Regions from separate parts of the Arthrobacter sp. YAF17 genome, predicted to be linked through region 1. Evidence: predicted binding sites of a transcription regulator. Region 1 holds the regulator's gene; the other holds the start of a gene.
The links. Region 1 encodes LexA, which represses DNA repair genes until DNA is damaged. Its sites were predicted from a motif close to TCGAACANNTGTTCGA; they were not measured.
Positions count from the first base shown of each region.

Region 2: a site for LexA is predicted at 1,307-1,322, ahead of ruvA (Holliday junction branch migration protein RuvA). Genes of this name have one in related genera too.

Region 1 is NZ_JBFRDB010000009.1:49,088-56,285, reverse strand. Features, by position in the region: gene AB4Y67_RS09030 (ATP-dependent DNA helicase) at 1-1,840, shown strand, start outside; gene lexA (transcriptional repressor LexA) at 2,049-2,798, opposite strand; gene AB4Y67_RS09020 (LysM peptidoglycan-binding domain-containing protein) at 3,140-3,592, shown strand; gene AB4Y67_RS09015 (histidinol-phosphate transaminase) at 3,733-4,851, shown strand; gene hisB (imidazoleglycerol-phosphate dehydratase HisB) at 4,917-5,543, shown strand; gene hisH (imidazole glycerol phosphate synthase subunit HisH) at 5,540-6,352, shown strand; gene AB4Y67_RS09000 (hypothetical protein) at 6,353-6,511, shown strand; gene priA (bifunctional 1-(5-phosphoribosyl)-5-((5-phosphoribosylamino)methylideneamino)imidazole-4-carboxamide isomerase/phosphoribosylanthranilate isomerase PriA) at 6,564-7,198, shown strand, end outside.
Region 2 is NZ_JBFRDB010000001.1:542,238-545,517, forward strand. Features, by position in the region: gene ruvB (Holliday junction branch migration DNA helicase RuvB) at 1-614, opposite strand, end outside; gene ruvA (Holliday junction branch migration protein RuvA) at 607-1,254, opposite strand; gene ruvC (crossover junction endodeoxyribonuclease RuvC) at 1,360-1,947, opposite strand; gene AB4Y67_RS02545 (YebC/PmpR family DNA-binding transcriptional regulator) at 1,944-2,699, opposite strand; gene pdxT (pyridoxal 5'-phosphate synthase glutaminase subunit PdxT) at 2,703-3,280, opposite strand, start outside.

The DNA.
Region 1 (7,198 bases):
CGTCAGCGACAAGCCCACGCTGGTCTCCACGGCCACGCTGGCACTGCAGACCCAGATCGTGGGCCGTGACCTGCCCCGGCTGCTGAAGACCATCACCCCGGCGCTCGACCGGCCCGTCAAAGTCGCCCTCGTCAAGGGCCGGTCCAACTACGTGTGCCGCCACAAGCTCGAAGGCGGCTTCCCCTCCGAAGAACCGTCGGAGGGCCAGCTCTTCTCGCTCGGCGAGGACACCTCCGTGCCGCACTTCGCCGCGGCCATGGGCGGTCCGTCCTCCCAGCTCGGCAAGGAGGTCGTCCGGCTGCGCGAGTGGGCCGAGGACACCGTGACAGGGGACCGCGACGAACTCCTGCCCGGCGTCACGGACCGCGCCTGGCGGCAGGTCTCCGTCACCTCCATGGAGTGCCTCGGCGCGCAGAAATGCCCCCTGGCAGCCGAATGCTTCAGCGAACTGGCCCGGCAAAACGCCGCGGACGCCGACGTCGTGGTCACCAACCACGCGATGCTGGCCGTCAGCGCCTTCGAAGGCCTCGCCGTGCTGCCGGAATACGACGTCGTGGTGGTCGATGAAGCCCACGAGCTCCAGGACCGCGTGACCGGCGCCGTGTCCGGCCAGCTTTCTGTGGCCATGGTGCACGCCGCCGCGTCCGGGGCACGGAAGCACGCCGGCATCACCGTGGACGCGCTGAACAACGCCGCATCCAACCTCGAACTTGCCATTGAGGGCGTCCCCAGCGGGCTTATGCCCAACGGCCTCAACAGCGAACAGCTGGACTGCGTGGACCAGTTGCGGGACGCCTGCCGCGCCGCGCTCTCGGATTCCAAGGGGGACAGCGCGAACACGGCCGACGGCGGCCGCCAGCTCGCGCGCTCCCGGCTCATGGTGATCCTGGAACTCTGTGAACGGCTGCTGGCAGCACGCGAGAACCGCGAAGTGGTCTGGTTTTCCCGCAACAGCACCTTCGACCCGCAGCAGGGCTACTCCCAGCCCGACGAGTCCGCCCCGGCGCTGGTCAATATCGCCCCGCTCAGCGTTGCCGGGCGGCTCCGCGAGGGCCTGTTCGCGGACCACACGGTCATCCTCACCTCGGCCACCCTGGCGATCGGGTCCGCTTTCGAACCTGCTGCCGGCGGCCTGGGCCTGGTGGGTCCAGGCGCCCCGAGCTGGACCGGCGTCGACGTCGGCTCTCCGTTCGAATACCCCAAGCAGGGCATCCTGTACGTTGCCAAGCATCTGCCCAAGCCCGGCCGCGGCACGTCCCCGGAAGCGCTCGACGAACTCGAGAAGCTGATCCGGGCCTCCGGCGGCGGGGCGCTGTGCCTTTTCTCGTCGCGGCGCGCCGCCGAGGACGCTGCCGAGGCCTTGCGGCCACGGCTGGACATGAGCATCCTCTGCCAGGGGGATTCCACCATGACGGCGCTGGTGAAGCAGTTCGCCGACGAGCCGGACACCTGCCTCTTCGGCACCATGTCCCTGTGGCAGGGCGTCGACGTGCCGGGGACCTCCTGCCGCCTCGTAGTGATCGACCGGATCCCGTTCCCGCGGCCCGACGATCCCCTGATGACGGCGCGGTCCCGGGCCGTGGCCCAGGCCGGCGGCAACGGCTTCATGAGTGTTTCCGCGACCCACGCTGCCATCCGTCTGGCCCAGGGCGCGGGCCGACTGATCCGCACGACGACGGACAAGGGTGTGGTGGCTGTGCTGGACTCGCGGCTGTCCACCGAACGCTACGGGGGATTCCTCCGCGCCGCCCTGCCGCCGTTCTGGCCCACCACGGACCCCGCCATCGCCGTCGCGGCTCTGGAGCGGCTCGCGAAGGAATCAGGGCAGCCCGCCACGTAGCCCCGCCGGGTTGGGACCCTGCCGGGACATGTGACCGGGCCGGGATGCGGGTCCCCGCGGCGTCCGCGGATTTTCCGGGACCCTGCCGCCGCCGGGGTGCCAGTAACCGGGAGGAACGCGAAAGGCCCCGTCCGGCGTGAACTGGTCAACGCCGGCGGGGCCGTGTTCGCAGGGACTGGGCAGCTCTGAGCTGCCGGGAGGTTCAGTCCTAGAGGGAGCGCAGCACCGAGACGACTTTGCCCATAATGACGGCATGATCGCCGAGGATGGGCTCGTACTGGGTATTCTGCGGCAGCAGCCAGGTGTGGCCGTCACGCTGGCGGAAGGTCTTCACTGTTGCCTCGTCATCCAGCAGGGCGGCCACAATGTCACCATTGACAGCATCGCCCTGCCTGCGCACCACCACCCAGTCACCGTCGCAGATGGCCGCATCGATCATCGAGTCACCGGCGACCTTGAGCATAAAGAGCTCGCCGTGGCCCACCAGCTGGCGGGGCAGGGGCATAACGTCCTCAACCACCTGGTCGGCCAGGATCGGTCCGCCCGCGGCGATCCGGCCCACCAACGGCACCATGGCGGTATCCGTGGCACTGGCCAGCTCCGAAACAGACAAGCCGCCGACACTGCGCAGGCCGCTGGACTTCTCGACGCCTGAAATTTTCGCGGTTCCCTCATCGAGGGTCAACGGCATCAGCACTTCCATGGCCCGAGGGCGCTTGGGATCACGCCGCAAGTAGCCGAGCTTCTCGAGCTGCGAAAGCTGGTGGGTCACGCTGGAAAGGCTCGCGAGGCCCACCGTGTCGCCGATTTCGCGCATGGACGGCGGGTACCCGTTGTCCGTCACGGAGCGCTGGATGGTCTCCAGAATCTTCTTTTGCCGGACGGTAAGGCTCTTGGGTGGCCGGGCTGCCTGCGGGCTCCGCTGGGTGGCCCTGCCGCCAGTGGCTTGTGCTGCCATGTTCGCCAACGCCTTTCCGTTCCGCCCGGCCGCTGTGGCTGCAGCTGCCGGGAACTTCCGGCCTGAAATGTCAGACCCTGCTGATCAACTGCAGAAGTGGTTGTTCTTTGACTCAAACGTAGGCCAGCCACACAGCTTTTTCAAACATTTGTTCTAGCGAGTCTCGACAATGTTCGTCAATAAGTGCTAAAACAGAACTAGCAAGATTCGAATATGTGTTCTAGTTTGGCGCAGTTCGGTTGGAACAGGTTATTCGTCTCTTTGTTCGAAGGTCAGGCCGGTTGGCGGCGGGTACGTGGAGTACGCCGGGCGGCACAGTATGGTCCAGGAGGGCTCAGTTCATGTCAGCATCAAGCGCGTTTCACGACACTTTCGGCCGCGACTCATTCGGCGACTATGGCCGGCCCGGCACCGGCACCGGCAGCGGCACAGGTCAGCCCGGCCAGTCCGGCCCCAGCGGTCGTGCCGAACAGGCAAAGCAGGCGCCGCTTAAGCTCACCCGGCGGGGGCGCTTCGTCTTCATTGGGGTGCCGCTCATCCTGCTGGCCGCACTGGTTCTCTCCTTCAGCGGATTCCTCAACGCCCCGGCAAAGGCGGCGGACTCTGCCGCCGAGCTGTCGTTGACACCCACAGTCTCGGTAACGGTGCAGCCCGGCGAATCCTTGTGGGCCATCGCCGAGGCAGTGGCGCCCGAGCGCGATCCCCGCGACGTCGTCGCCGACATCATCCAGCTGAACAACCTCGAGGCCGCCCGCGTCGTGCCGGGCCAGGCGCTCTTCATTCCGTCCAACTAGTTCGTTCCGGCCAGGCAGCTCCATCCAGATAGCTCAGGGGTCCCGTCGCTTGAGGGTCTCGAGGCGTTCCGCAGGGCGCCGACAGCCCCGCAAAGCGTCACAGTTTCCGGGCCCGCCGCGAACTCACTTAAACTGGACAAGTGACTGACCAGTTAGAGCGCCTGAACCGACTTCCCCTCCGGACCAACCTGCGGGGCCTGACCCCCTACGGGGCACCGCAGCTGGACGTCCCCATCCTGCTCAACGTCAACGAGAACACCCACGGCGTCCCGGCCGACGTCCTCGCGGCCATCTCCGACGCCGTCACCATTGCCGCCGCCGGACTGAACCGCTATCCGGACCGCGAATTCACGGAACTGCGGGAGGCGCTGGCCGAATACCTCGGGCACGGACTGGCCGCGGACAACATCTGGGCCGCGAACGGCTCCAACGAGGTTCTCCAGCAGATCCTCCAGGCCTTCGGCGGTCCCGGCCGCACCGCCCTTGGTTTCCCTCCCACATACTCCATGTACCCGCTGCTGGCTTCCGGCACGGACACCGGGTACATCGCCGGGATCCGCGCCGATGACTACGGGCTCAGTGCCGAGTCGGCCGCCCGGCAGGTCCGCGAACTCCAGCCGAACATCGTGTTCCTCTGCTCCCCGAACAACCCCACCGGCACCGGGCTTGGCCTGGACGTCGTCGAGGCTGTCTACGAGGCCGGCGAGGCCAGCCAGACCATCGTTATCGTCGATGAGGCCTACCACGAGTTCGCCCACAACGGCACGCCCAGCGCGCTGACGCTGCTGCCCGGCCGGGAACGGCTGATCGTTTCGCGCACCATGAGCAAGGCCTTCGCCCTGGCCGGAGCCCGTGTCGGCTACATGGCGGCAGCCCCGGAGGTCACCGACGCCCTGCGCCTGGTCCGGCTCCCGTACCACCTCTCGGCCATCACCCAGGCGACAGCCCTGGCCGCCCTGCACCACCGGGTCGCGCTGATGGCCGACGTCGAGGACATCAAGCGGCAGCGCGACAGGATCGTGGCCGAACTGCAGCGGATGGGCCTCAAGCCTGCCGCCTCCGACTCGAACTATGTCTTCTTCGGCGGTCTGGACAACCCGCACGAGGTCTGGCAGGAACTGCTGGATGCCGGGGTGCTCATCCGCGACGTCGGCATTCCCGGGCACCTTCGTGTCACCGCCGGGACTGAGACGGAAACCACAGCCTTCCTCGAAGCCCTCGAGCGGATCCTGGCCGGCCGCGCAGTGCAGCGCGCCTAGACTTAACCCAGGACATCCACCCTGCCCTGTTCGCCGGGCACCGTCGTCATCCAAAGGACACCCACATGAGCACCACCGGAACAACCGCTGCCGAGGGCCGGACCGCACGCATGGAACGGACCACCAGCGAGTCATCGGTGCTGGTCGAGATCAACCTGGACGGCACCGGCGTCTCGGACATCAGCACCTCGGTCCCGTTCTACGACCACATGCTGACGGCGCTGAGCAAGCACTCCCTGATCGACATGACGGTCAAGGCCACCGGCGACACACACATCGACGTCCACCACACGGTCGAGGACGTTGCGATCACCTTCGGCGAGGTCCTGCGCACCGCCCTCGGAAACAAGGCCGGGATCCGCCGCTTCGGCGAAGCCACAGTGCCCCTCGACGAAGCCCTCGCGCACGCCGTCGTCGATGTCTCCGGCCGCCCGTACCTCGTGCACGGCGGAGAACCGGCAGGCCAGGAGTACCACCTGATCGGCGGACACTTCACCGGTTCCCTCACCCGCCACGTCTTCGAGGCGATCACCCTGCACGCCGGCATCTGCCTGCACATGAACGTCACCGCCGGCCGGGACCCGCACCACATCGTCGAGGCCCAGTTCAAGGCCTTCGCCCGCGCCCTGCGCGCCGCCGTCGAACCGGACCCGCGCGTCGAGGGCATTCCCTCCACCAAGGGTGCGCTGTGACCGGCAAAGTGCTGAAGGACGGCGCCATCATCGACCCCGACGCCGGCGCGAAGCCGGCGTCGCCCGAGGGCAAGCCGACCGTCACGGTCCTCGACTACGGCTCCGGCAACGTCCGCTCCGCCGTCCGCGCCCTCGAGCGTGCCGGTGCCGAAGTGATCCTCAGTTCCAAGCCGCAGGACGTGCTCAACGCCGACGGCCTCGTGGTGCCCGGCGTCGGTGCGTTCGAAACGGTGATGCGCGAGCTCAAAGCCGTCGACGGGATCCGCATGATCGGCCGCCGCGTGGCCGGCGGCCGGCCGGTCCTGGCCATCTGCGTCGGCCTCCAGGTCCTGTTCGAGGCCGGCGTCGAGCACGGCACCGAAGCCGAAGGAATGGGGGAGTGGCCCGGGAAGGTCGAACTCCTTCCCGCCGATGTCGTGCCGCACATGGGCTGGAACACCGTATCCGTCCCGGAAGGCTCCAAGCTGTTCGCCGGCGTCGAAGACGAACGCTTCTACTTTGTGCACTCCTACGGGGTCCAGCAGTGGGACTTCGACGTCATCCAGCCGCGGATGGCGGCGCCCCTGGTCACCTGGTCCGAGCACGGTGCCCCGTTCATCGCGGCCGTGGAAAACGGCCCGCTGTGCGCCACACAGTTCCACCCCGAAAAGTCCGGCGACGCCGGGGCGCACCTGCTGCGCAACTGGGTTGAGAGCCTGCGGGACCGCTCCCGGGCCGCGGAATCAGCGGCCCCGGACTCAGTGCGCGCAGAAGCCGTGCCGTCCGACGCCACTCTGTCCGACGCCGCCCCGGAAGCCGGGACCGCCTAGATGTGGTCCATCGTGCTGATGGGCCTCGCCGGGCTGCTCGTCGGCGGAGCGCTGTCCTTCCGCCAGCAGAAGAGCCCGCGCTGGGTCCAGATCGTGTTTTACGTCCTGGCCGGGATGGCGCTGCTGGCCGCCTACCTCCTGACCCTGCCTGCCGCCTGACCACCCGCAGCGCCCCGACCACCTGCCGTCCCTGAAGAGCTGAGGATCCACGATGACCACCGAAACCCCGCTGCCCGTGCTCGAGCTGCTGCCCGCCGTCGACGTCGTCAACGGCCAGGCCGTGCGCCTCGTCCAGGGCGAGGCCGGCAGCGAGACGAGCTACGGCACGCCGCTGGAGGCTGCACTCAACTGGCAGCAGCAGGGCGCCGAATGGGTCCACCTCGTGGACCTCGACGCCGCCTTCGGCAGGGGCTCCAACGCCGAACTGCTGCGCGAAGTGGTCGGCCGGCTGGACATCAAGGTGGAACTGTCCGGCGGCCTGCGCGACGACGAGTCCCTCGAGAAGGCACTGGACCTGGGCGTGGCCCGCGTGAACCTGGGCACCGCGGCACTGGAGAACCCAGAGTGGACCGCCCGGGTGATCGAGCGCTTCGGCGACAAGATCGCCGTCGGGCTGGACGTCCGCGGCACCACGCTGGCCGGCCGCGGCTGGACCAAGGAAGGCGGCGACCTCTGGGAGGTCCTCGGACGCCTCGAGGAGGCCGGTTGCTCCCGCTACGTCGTCACCGACGTCACCAAGGACGGCACCCTCCAGGGCCCTAACGTCGAACTGCTGCGCCAGATGGTGGAAAAGACCGGCAAACCCGTCGTCGCCTCAGGCGGGATCTCCAGCCTCGAGGACCTCAA
Region 2 (3,280 bases), on a different contig from region 1:
GAGTTGACCTTGAGGTCCAGGAGCCCGGCGGAGCGCCGGAGCACGAGTTCCAGTTCGGACACGGAGTAGAACTCGAGGTGGCCGGTGAAGCCGAAGCGGTCCCGGAGCGGCCCGGGCAGCAGACCGGCACGGGTCGTGGCGCCGACCAGGGTGAACGGCGGAAGTTCCAGCGGGATGGCTGTTGCGCCGGCGCCCTTGCCCACAACAATGTCAACCCGGAAGTCTTCCATCGCCATGTAGAGCATTTCCTCGGCCGGCCGGGACATCCGGTGGATCTCATCGAGGAAGAGGACTTCGCCTTCGGAGAGGGAGGAAAGGATGGCGGCCAGATCCCCTGCGTGCTGGATGGCGGGACCGCTGCTGATCCGCAGGGGGGCGTTCATTTCGGCGGCAATGATCATGGACAGCGTCGTCTTGCCCAGCCCGGGCGGCCCGGAGAGCAGAACGTGGTCGGCGCTGCGGCCGCGCATCCGGGAGGCCTCCAGGACAAGGGAAAGCTGTTTGCGGACCCGGTGCTGGCCCACGAAGTCGTGCAGGTTCTTGGGCCGGAGCGCGGCCTCGATGACCCGCTCCTCCGGTACCTCTCCCCCGCCCACCAGGGACGGCTCAGCCACGGGCGCCTATCCTGTTCCCCGCGCGGGCGCCGTCCTGGCCCAGCCAGCGGAGGGTGGCCCGCAGGATCTCGGCGACGTTGCCGTTCTCGGCCAGTTCGGGTGAATCCGCCAGGGACTTGTCGATGCTGGAGGTGGCGTCCTTCTCGGACCAGCCAAGGCTCGTCATGGCCGCGACGACCTGCGGCTTCCAGATTGCTTCGGCGGATGCGGCCGGAGCCGTGGTCCCCGCGGCGGTGCCGTGCGGCACCAGCTTGCCGGCCAGTTCCAGCACGATCCGCCCGGCGACCTTGGGGCCAATGCCGGGGACCTTGGTGAATGCTTTACCGTCCCCGGAGTGTGCTGCGACGCGGATCGCTTCCGGCTCGTGCACGGCCAGGACCGCCAACGCGAGCCGGGGGCCGACGCCGCTGACGCTGAGCAGGACGTCGAAGACCTCGCGTTCGTCGTCGCTGCCGAAACCAAACAGGGTGAGGGAGTCCTCGCGCACGATCAGGGAGGTGAAAAGCTTCCCCTCGTCGCCGACGCGGAGCCGGCCGAGGGTCTGTGGGGTGGCGTTCACGCTCATGCCGGCGCCGTTGAGGTCGATCACGGCGGAGGACAGGCCGACGTGCGCTACGGTTCCGCGGAGAAAACTGATCAAAGCCGGGCTCCTGAAAATTCAGCTGAAAATAGAACCGGGAGGACCCGGTTATCCGAACATATCTACGAATACCCTACCAAGCTCCGCGGCGGATCTGCCGGACATTCAGCGCGCCCGGCGCGCTTTGGCCTCGGCGTCCGCCCAGGCCCGTTGGGCCGGCGTCAGCGACTGGCTGCCCGGTCCGGTCGCGACCGAGCCCTTAGTGGTAGTCCCGCCGCCGGCCCGCCACGCATGGGTGATGGCCAGCGCCAGGGCGTCGGCGGCGTCGGCCGGTTTCGGCGGCGCGTCGAGCCGGAGGATCTTGGTGACCAGCTTGGTGACGGCGTCCTTGTTGGAGGTTCCGCTGCCGGTGACGGCGGCTTTGACTTCCGAGGGGGTGTGCAGTGCCACCGGGATGCCGCGGCGGGCCGCGGCTGCGATCACGACGCCGGAGGCCTGGGCGACGCCCATCACGGTGCTGACGTTGAGCTGCGAGAAGACGCGTTCGACGGCGAGGACGTGCGGTTCGTACTTGTCCAGCCACTCGTCGATGGAGGTGGCGATGACCAGCAGGCGCTGATCCAGGCTTTCCTCCGGTGAGCTACCGACGACGCCGAACGCCACCATGGTGGCGCGGCGGTTCTTCTCGACGTCCACGACGCCGATCCCGCAGCGGGTGAGGCCCGGATCGACGCCGAGGACGCGAAGGGTCACTCCGCTTCCAGTGCGGCCTGCACTTCGTCGCTGAGGTCGGCGTTGCTGTAGACGTTCTGCACGTCGTCGAGCTCTTCGAGCGCGTCGACGAGCTTCATGAACTTCTTGGCGGCGTCGAGGTCCAGCGGCACCTGCATGGAGGGAACAAATTCGGCCTCGTCGGTGTCGTACTCCATGCCGGCTTCCTTGAGCGCATCGCGGATGGCCTGCAGGTCGGTCGGCTCGGAGTGGATCTCGAAGCTGTCGCCGTTGTCCTTGACTTCCTCGGCGCCGGCGTCGAGCACTGCCATCAGGACGTCGTCCTCGCTCAGTCCGTTCTTCGGCAGCGAGACAACGCCCTTGCGGGAGAAGAGGTAGCTGACCGAACCGGGATCGGCGATGGTGCCGCCGTTACGGGAGATCGCGAGGCGTACTTCGGAGGCTGCCCGGTTCTTGTTGTCCGTCAGGCATTCGATCAGCAGCGCCGAGCCCTGCGGGCCGCGGCATTCGTACATGATCTCGGTGTAGTCCACGACTTCGCCGGTGAGGCCGGCGCCGCGCTTGATCGCGCGGTCGATGTTGTCAGCGGGGACCGAGGTCTTCTTGGCCTTCGTGACGGCGAGTTCCAGGCTCGGGTTGCCGGCAAGGTCCGGACCGCCCATGCGTGCGGCGACTTCGATGTTCTTGATCAGCTTGGCGAACGACTTGGCCCGGCGGCTATCGAGGATGGCCTTTTTGTGCTTGGTCGTCGCCCATTTGGAGTGGCCTGACATGCTTTACGCTTCTCCTCTGATCATTCGGATAAACAATTCGTGCACGCGCTTCTCCCCCGTCACTTCCGGGTGGAAGGAGGTGGCCAGCAGCTTGCCGGAACGCACAGCAACAATTCTAGCCGTCCCGGCCAGCGCCTCGGGGTGGGACGCCTTGGAGGGCTCCACTTCGGCGAGGACCTCCACGCCGTCGCCGACGCGTTCCACCCATGGTCCGCGGATGAAGACCGCATGGACAGGGGCCACGCCGTTGTCGGTGGCGCTGAAGCCGAGGCCCRTGAAGTCCAGGTCCGTCTCGAAGGATTCGCGTTGCCGGCCGAAGGCGTTCCGGCGCACCGTGATGTCGAGGCCGCCGAACGTCTGCTGCGGGTTGCCGGCGAGGTCCTTCGCGGGGTCGGTGATCTCATCCGCGAGGAGGATCATCCCGGCGCAGGAGCCGTAGACCGGCAGTCCGGCCTGGATGCGTTCGCGCAGCGGGTCGCGGAGCCCGAAGGCCCGGGACAGCTTGTCGATGGTGGTCGATTCGCCGCCGGGAATGATGAGTCCGTCGAGGCCGTCGAGTTCAGCCGGCCGGCGGACGCCGA